Regions from separate parts of the Bacillus sp. es.036 genome, predicted to be linked through region 3. Evidence: riboswitches for the same ligand, from Rfam matches in the RefSeq annotation. Region 3 holds a riboswitch; each other region holds the start of a gene.
What was found. A riboswitch is a leader RNA that binds a small molecule or an ion and turns the genes downstream of it on or off. The one in region 3 is predicted to bind S-adenosylmethionine.

Region 1: another riboswitch for S-adenosylmethionine. It lies ahead of ATG70_RS09485 (sulfite oxidase-like oxidoreductase); the one in region 3 lies ahead of mmuP (S-methylmethionine permease).
Region 2: another riboswitch for S-adenosylmethionine. It lies ahead of ATG70_RS22000 (2,3-diketo-5-methylthiopentyl-1-phosphate enolase); the one in region 3 lies ahead of mmuP (S-methylmethionine permease).

The regions. Positions count from the first base shown of each region.
Region 1 covers NZ_PDIZ01000001.1:1,851,348-1,853,549, forward strand. The annotation lists gene ATG70_RS09480 (copper amine oxidase) at 1-389, opposite strand, end outside; partial or broken gene ATG70_RS09485 (sulfite oxidase-like oxidoreductase) at 635-1,295, opposite strand; SAM riboswitch class I at 1,377-1,475, opposite strand; gene ATG70_RS09490 (GNAT family N-acetyltransferase) at 1,558-1,935, opposite strand.
Region 2 covers NZ_PDIZ01000003.1:615,784-617,985, reverse strand. The annotation lists gene ATG70_RS22000 (2,3-diketo-5-methylthiopentyl-1-phosphate enolase) at 1-1,163, opposite strand, end outside; SAM riboswitch class I at 1,259-1,368, opposite strand; gene ATG70_RS21995 (pyridoxal phosphate-dependent aminotransferase) at 1,453-2,202, opposite strand, start outside.
Region 3 covers NZ_PDIZ01000001.1:3,500,222-3,502,423, reverse strand. The annotation lists gene ATG70_RS17600 (SGNH/GDSL hydrolase family protein) at 1-271, shown strand, start outside; gene ATG70_RS22620 (hypothetical protein) at 394-540, shown strand; SAM riboswitch class I at 610-712, shown strand; gene mmuP (S-methylmethionine permease) at 796-2,199, shown strand; gene mmuM (homocysteine S-methyltransferase) at 2,174-2,202, shown strand, end outside.

The DNA.
Region 1 (2,202 bases), 1.6 Mb from region 3:
TGTTTTGCGTCTTCATCTTCATTCCCTGTTGCTTTCACGTAATCAACAAAGAATCCGATATGATTACTCCAGATTTCATTAAATTCAGCACCAGCTTCTTCACCGTAAACAGATGTAATCGCAGCTGTAAGATCTTCTGTATTTTCACTTAAGGCTCCGGCTGAAGCTTCAAAATCGGCAGATCCTTCAGCACCTTTTCTCATTGTTTCAACTGCAAGATAAGCATGCTCACTAAGTAAATGACCAAGATCCGCACGAAGATCAGCTCCTGGAGTTTCAACTGTTGGCTTGTCCATTTGCTTCTCGTGATCAGCAGCGAATGCTCCTGCAGTTGGTATTAGAAGTGAAAAACTAAGTGGAACAATTAGAAGTCCTTTTTTCCAGTCAATCACTTTCTTTTTCATATTCTTGTTCGTATTCATTTTCAAATCAACTCCCCTTAATTTTTGATTTACACTTAGCTAACGGAGAGAAGATCATTTTGGATCATTTTTATTTATGTTTTATTCGATAGTAAAAAAATCAGCAAACCCCCTTCACACGAGGGTTTGCTGATTTTTTTAGTTTATTATATTTTTTTAAAAGTAGAAATTCAGCAAAGCTCATTATCTAGTATTCATTGGTTTTTGATAATTTAGTCGAAATCCTTTTTCTCCCATTCGTCTTCAGGTATATCTAAATCCTCACCAGAAAAACGTTCTTCTTTAAATGGATCAGCATAATTATGAAAACCATTTTGTTCCCAAAAACCAGGTGAGTCCGCCTCAATAAATTCTATCCCTCTTATCCACTTAATACTTTTCCAAAAATAAAGGTGTGGAACGACTAAACGTAACGGCCATCCGTGTTTCGCTGTTAACTTCTCACCGTCGATCGAGTGAGCAAGTATAACATTATCATCTAATAAGTCGGTAAGATGAATATTTGTCGTGTAATTATGGTCTCCATGAAGCATAACATGATTCGACTCAGGGATAATATCGAGTTCTTTTATAAAATCCTTCATCAACACGCCTTCAAACGTATTATCAAAGCGAGACCATCGGGTAACGCAGTGTATGTCACATGTCACCTTCTTCTGAGGTAATGCAAGAAGTGCATCATAAGAGAGAGACTTCACTCGCTACATTTCCAAACACCTTTAAGTCCCACGTTGTCATATCATAAGTCGGAACATCTCCTTCATGGAGAATAGGGAACCTTTCCGTTAATACCTGTCCTGGAGGAAGACGCTCTCCATACTTTTCGTTTGCTTTCGGTACTTTCATTTTACGAATACGGTCCGCTTTCTTCACAGACTTCACACCTTTCATTTTTTCATATGTAACAAAAAAACTCTTCCAATATAGGAAGAGTTCAGTCTTTAACAGAGCTCTCCCTCATCTTCCAGAGCTAAAGCTCTGCTGGAATTAGCACCTTGTTTATCAGGTTGCCGGGCATCAAAGGGCCAGTCCCTCCACCTCTCTCGATAAGGAAAAAAACATGTAATTGTGATTCATTCTATCGGTACCCTTTATTTATTGCAAACCTTTTCTAGAGTGCTTAATCTCCAATCTACTAATCTAGTTCTTTCTGCATCTTAATAAAAGAATAAACCCCTCCATTTGTATGTTGTTGAAAAGAATTATTTTTTTGAAACCCTGCTCTTTGATAGACTTTAATTGCTCTCTCGTTAAAGTCTGCAACAGACATAACGAGTGAAGATGGTCTATACAATTCAATCGCTTTTTCTATGCCAGCTTTTAAATACTCATATCCATGACCATTCCCAACCAGACCTGGACTCATCCCAAGTCCGATTTCAACTTGGTTACCTGATTTAAGAACGTAACTAAAAAAACCTATGAACTGATCCAGGCGATAAACGCTCCAGTAATGAGGATTATTAGCTGCTACTTCCCGAAATTCATACAAATCCTCAGGGTCTTCATCCATATTATAAAATGAGTAATCAACGGTATATTTCCATTAAATGACTCTCGCTGCATCTTGTTCACTCATTTGTTTAAGAATATAGTTCATTCTTTCCCTCTCCTTCTTTTTACTCATAGGAAAAGCCCCATGCCGGGAAATGCATGGGGCTCACACTTTATATTTTAAGGGGGACAGGAACCGGGGAAGTTCCTGTACAAACAGTGTAGCAAGTTCCAGGGGAATACTGATTGATTATGAGTTGTTTTTCACATTCTTTTAATAAATGAA
Region 2 (2,202 bases), on a different contig from region 3:
GCCTGGTGAAGTGCCTCACTATTAAGCGATGCCTCTTCGAGAGTTTGATTTGTTAGAACAGCTTCAATCGCAGCTCGGAATGCTTTTCCTCCAGAAGCGGCTCCTCCTGGATGACCGTGCACGCCTCCTCCTGCATTAATAACGCTATCCTTTCCAAAGTCCTGAAGTAAAAGTGGGACCAATCCTGGATGGATGCCTGCTGAAGGAACCGGAAATGTCTTATTCAGTTGATTCTCTTCCGTCAGAGCTAAGGCTGTTGCGAGCGCTTCGTTTCGATCTAACGCCACGCTTCCGTAAGGGGAAGGAAAAAGAGAGAAATCAGCACCAGCGGTTCGAAGTAATTTTCCAAGTAACAGGGAATAACTTATGCCATAAGTGCTCGATGCAGCCATAGCCCCTGAAAAAGAAGGATGAGCCATGATCGGAACCGAGATATCCTTATCCTCAGCAAGAGACTGAAGGACATCTAAACCATATGTAAAAACGTTAAACAACAGGGCATCAGCCCCTAATTCAATCGCGCGTTTTGCTCGATCTTTCAGAATGTCCGTTCTTCCGGTTAAGTTAACCGCATATCGTGTGCGTTTCCCTGTCACTTCTGACGTCTGATCCAGCACTTTTTTTAAAACAGGGACGCGCTTTTCAAGAGGAGATAACTCATTTTCAAAAAGAATTTCATCATCTTTTACGAAATCAACTTTACCAAGGGCTTGTGCCTGCATTTGTTGTTCTAACTCATGCAATGGCTTTCCAATCACCCCTTTAAAAATACTCATGACAAGTGGTCGATCATGCACATCTGCAAGTTTGCGGATGCCTTCTATCCCATGCCCCGGCCCCGGAAAGGCTTGAAGCAACTCATCCGAAAACTCTAAATCAATGAGTTTTATTTCTCCATCAAGAGAAAGTTTGCCGAAAACGGTTGTTAAAATCGCCGGTATATCAGCACTGAAATTAATCGCTGGATAGGAGATAACAATGATCCCTTTACCTTCTCTCTCCTCCACCCTAACGACTTCTCCTTTATGTTTTTGTAACTGTTCTTTTTCTAATAACGGTAGATTCGTCCATGTGCCAACGGTTAATCCGAGAGCGATCGATTCGGCACGCTGGGCTAATTGATGATCATTATTTACAAGATAGGTAGCTATAAGACGGCTCATCACGTTCATTCCTTTCAGTCTTTACCTTTCAATTTTCGCTCATCACACAAAAAAGACCCCTTCACGAGGAAGAGGTCTTTATCACCATGCTCTTCCTCTTATCTTCCAGCTTTTGCTGCGAGAATTAGCACCGTGTCTTTAAGAAAACTTAAAAATCGGTTGCCGGGCTTCAAAGGGCTCGTCCCTCCACCTCTCTGGATAAGAGTTTGCAATTATTCGTTTTTAGTAATTGATTTGAATTATGCCAGACGCAAGAAATTCTGTCAAACTGTTTTTTAATTTTTCTGAATCAAAAGAGATTAAGAGACTTAATTCGTTCCACCGCTTCTCTTAGCTTATCTTCAGACGTTAATAGCCCCACTCGTACATAGCCCTCACCATATTCACCAAACCCGTTGCCAGGTGCGACAACAATTTGGACGCTTTCAAGTAAGTAATCTGCAAAGCTTTCTGAAGTAAAGGATTCAGGTACTTTTAACCAGGCGAAAAACGATCCCGCAGGAGAAGTGACATTCCAGCCAATGTCATGGAGTCCTTGAATGAGAACATTTCGTCTCGACTCATACGTATCGCGAAGGTCTTCTACACACTGCTGCGATCCAAGCAAAGCTTCAGCTGCGGCTTCTTGCACCGCACTAAATAGACTAACGTAAAAATGATCCTGAAGGAGATTGATGCTCTCAACAACAGATTGATTTCCGACTGCAAATCCTACACGCCATCCCGCCATATTATATGTTTTTGAAAGGGTATAGATTTCAATTCCATTGTCTTTTGCACCCCCTGTTTCCAAAAAGCTAATCGGTCGCTCGCCATCAAACCCGATCGCACCGTAAGCGAAATCATGCACAACACAAATATCATTCGTCTCTGCAAAACTGACTGTTTCCTCAAAAAAGCGCTTCGTTGCAACAGCTGCAGTTGGGTTGTTTGGATAATTTAAAAACATCATTTTCGCTTTTTTTAATGAATCCTCTGGAATCGCATCATAGTCTGGTAAGAAATGATTCTCCTCAAGCAACGGCATCATTTGCATATC
Region 3 (2,202 bases):
GCTTCCTATTTATGGAGGTACATTAACACCTTATAAAGATTCTAGTATGTTTACTGAAGAAGGAGAAAAGACGCGCCAGGAAGTGAACGAGTGGATTCGAACGAGCGGAGAATTTGATGCGGTCATTGATTTTGATAAAGCATTGAGAGATCCAAATGATCCAGAAAAGTTTCTCTCGAAGTATGATTCTGGGGATCATTTGCATCCAAATGATAAAGGATATAATAAAATGGCAGATACAGTTGATTTTTCGATATTTAAACAAAAGTAATCCTTGCTAAAAGAACTAATGTTCGCTAAACTTAGGTTATCAACCGAATATACGTTCTCACATCATGGTATGGCTTCCACTTTCTTAGGGGGAGCCATCTTTTTTTGGAGGAGGGAAAGAGAATGGAAAATGAGTACGTGTTGGAGCAAATGGAGAAAGATATGAGGGAAGCGATGACGCGATTTTCAAAAATGAAGAAAAGAAATGGAATGAAGACAATTGTCCAAAGACAAATGCAAGGTAGTCGTCAGTGGAAAAAGGATATTTAGTGAAGCGTCGTTGTTGCTATCCTACCTTGACAAACCGTGAGTAAATTGATATTTTTGTTAAAATATATTTTCTTATCCAGAGAGGTGGAGGGACTGGCCCTTTGAAACCTCAGCAACAGGTCCATTGGATACTGTGCTAACTCCAGCGGGTGATAAACCTGATAGATGAGAGCCTTCGGTTTTATTTTGTCAGTTACGCACTCCATTCGAGTGCGTTTTTTTGTTTTTCTGGATGGAAAAGTAAGGAGAAATAATATGGAAAGCAAACAGGGTTTTAAAAGGGAGATGAAATCAAGACATGTAGTGATGCTCTCACTCGGAGGGGTCATCGGTACGGGATTGTTTTTAAGTTCTGGCTACACGATCCAACAAGCTGGTCCTGTTGGGACGATCCTTTCTTATCTGGTAGGTGCACTTGTCGTTTACCTGGTCATGCTGTGCTTGGGAGAGCTAGCGGTTCATATGCCTGAGACAGGTGCGTTTCATAGCTATGCGGCTCAATACATTGGCGGAGGAACCGGTTATACAGTTGCCTGGTTGTACTGGCTAACCTGGACAGTTGCGCTAGGTTCTGAGTTTACAGCTGCGGGTATGCTCATGCAGAGGTGGTTTCCACTTATTAGTGTATGGATTTGGAGCGGCTTGTTTGTTGCAATGATCTTCATTTTAAATATTTTGACTGTGAAATTTTTTGCGGAGAGTGAGTTCTGGTTTGCCCTTGTAAAGGTTCTGGCTATTGTGTTGTTCATTATTTTAGGTGCGGCAGCAATCGTAGGGTTTATTCCAATGGAATCTGGTGAGAATGCATCGTTATTTGCTAACTTTACAAATGAAGGGATCTTTCCGAACGGGGTATTTGCCATATTAATGACGATGCTAGCAGTGAATTTTGCTTTCTCTGGAACTGAACTCATTGGAATTGCAGCTGGAGAAACAGAAAATCCTGCGAAAACCATACCAAAAGCCATTCGCACCACGTTAGTTCGGCTAATTCTATTCTTTGTCGGTTCAATCTTTATTTTATCAGCTCTTCTCCCAGCATCAGAAGCTGGAGTTCTAGAAAGCCCATTTGTTGCAGTACTTGAAATAATTGGGATTCCATATGCGGCAGATATAATGAATTTTGTTATTCTTACAGCCATTTTATCCGCTGCAAATTCAGGGTTATATGCTTCGTCGAGAATGCTCTGGTCACTTTCAGACAAGCAAATGATTTCTCCTATTTTTGCTAGGCTCAACAAAAATGGTGTCCCTCTTCCTGCTGTGATATTAAGTATGTTAGGCGGAGCACTAGCACTACTTTCAAGCATCATTGCGCCAGATACCGTTTATGTGGTGCTTGTCTCTATTTCCGGGCTTGCTGTTGTCATTGTATGGATGAGTATTAGTGCGTCACAATTTCTTTTTAGAAAGAAATATGTAAAAGAAGGAAAATCCATTAAAAACCTTAGTTATCGAACGCCTTTCTATCCTGTCGTTCCGATTCTAGCCTTCTTGTTATGTTTGGCTTCCTTGATTGGCATTGCTTTTGATCCGACCCAGCGAGTGGCATTGTACTGTGGGATACCGTTTATTGCACTATGTTATGGAAGTTACTATTTAACAAAACGAGTAAAGAAAAGGAGAATAAGTAATGTGGCAGAAACAGAATCCTATTAAGGC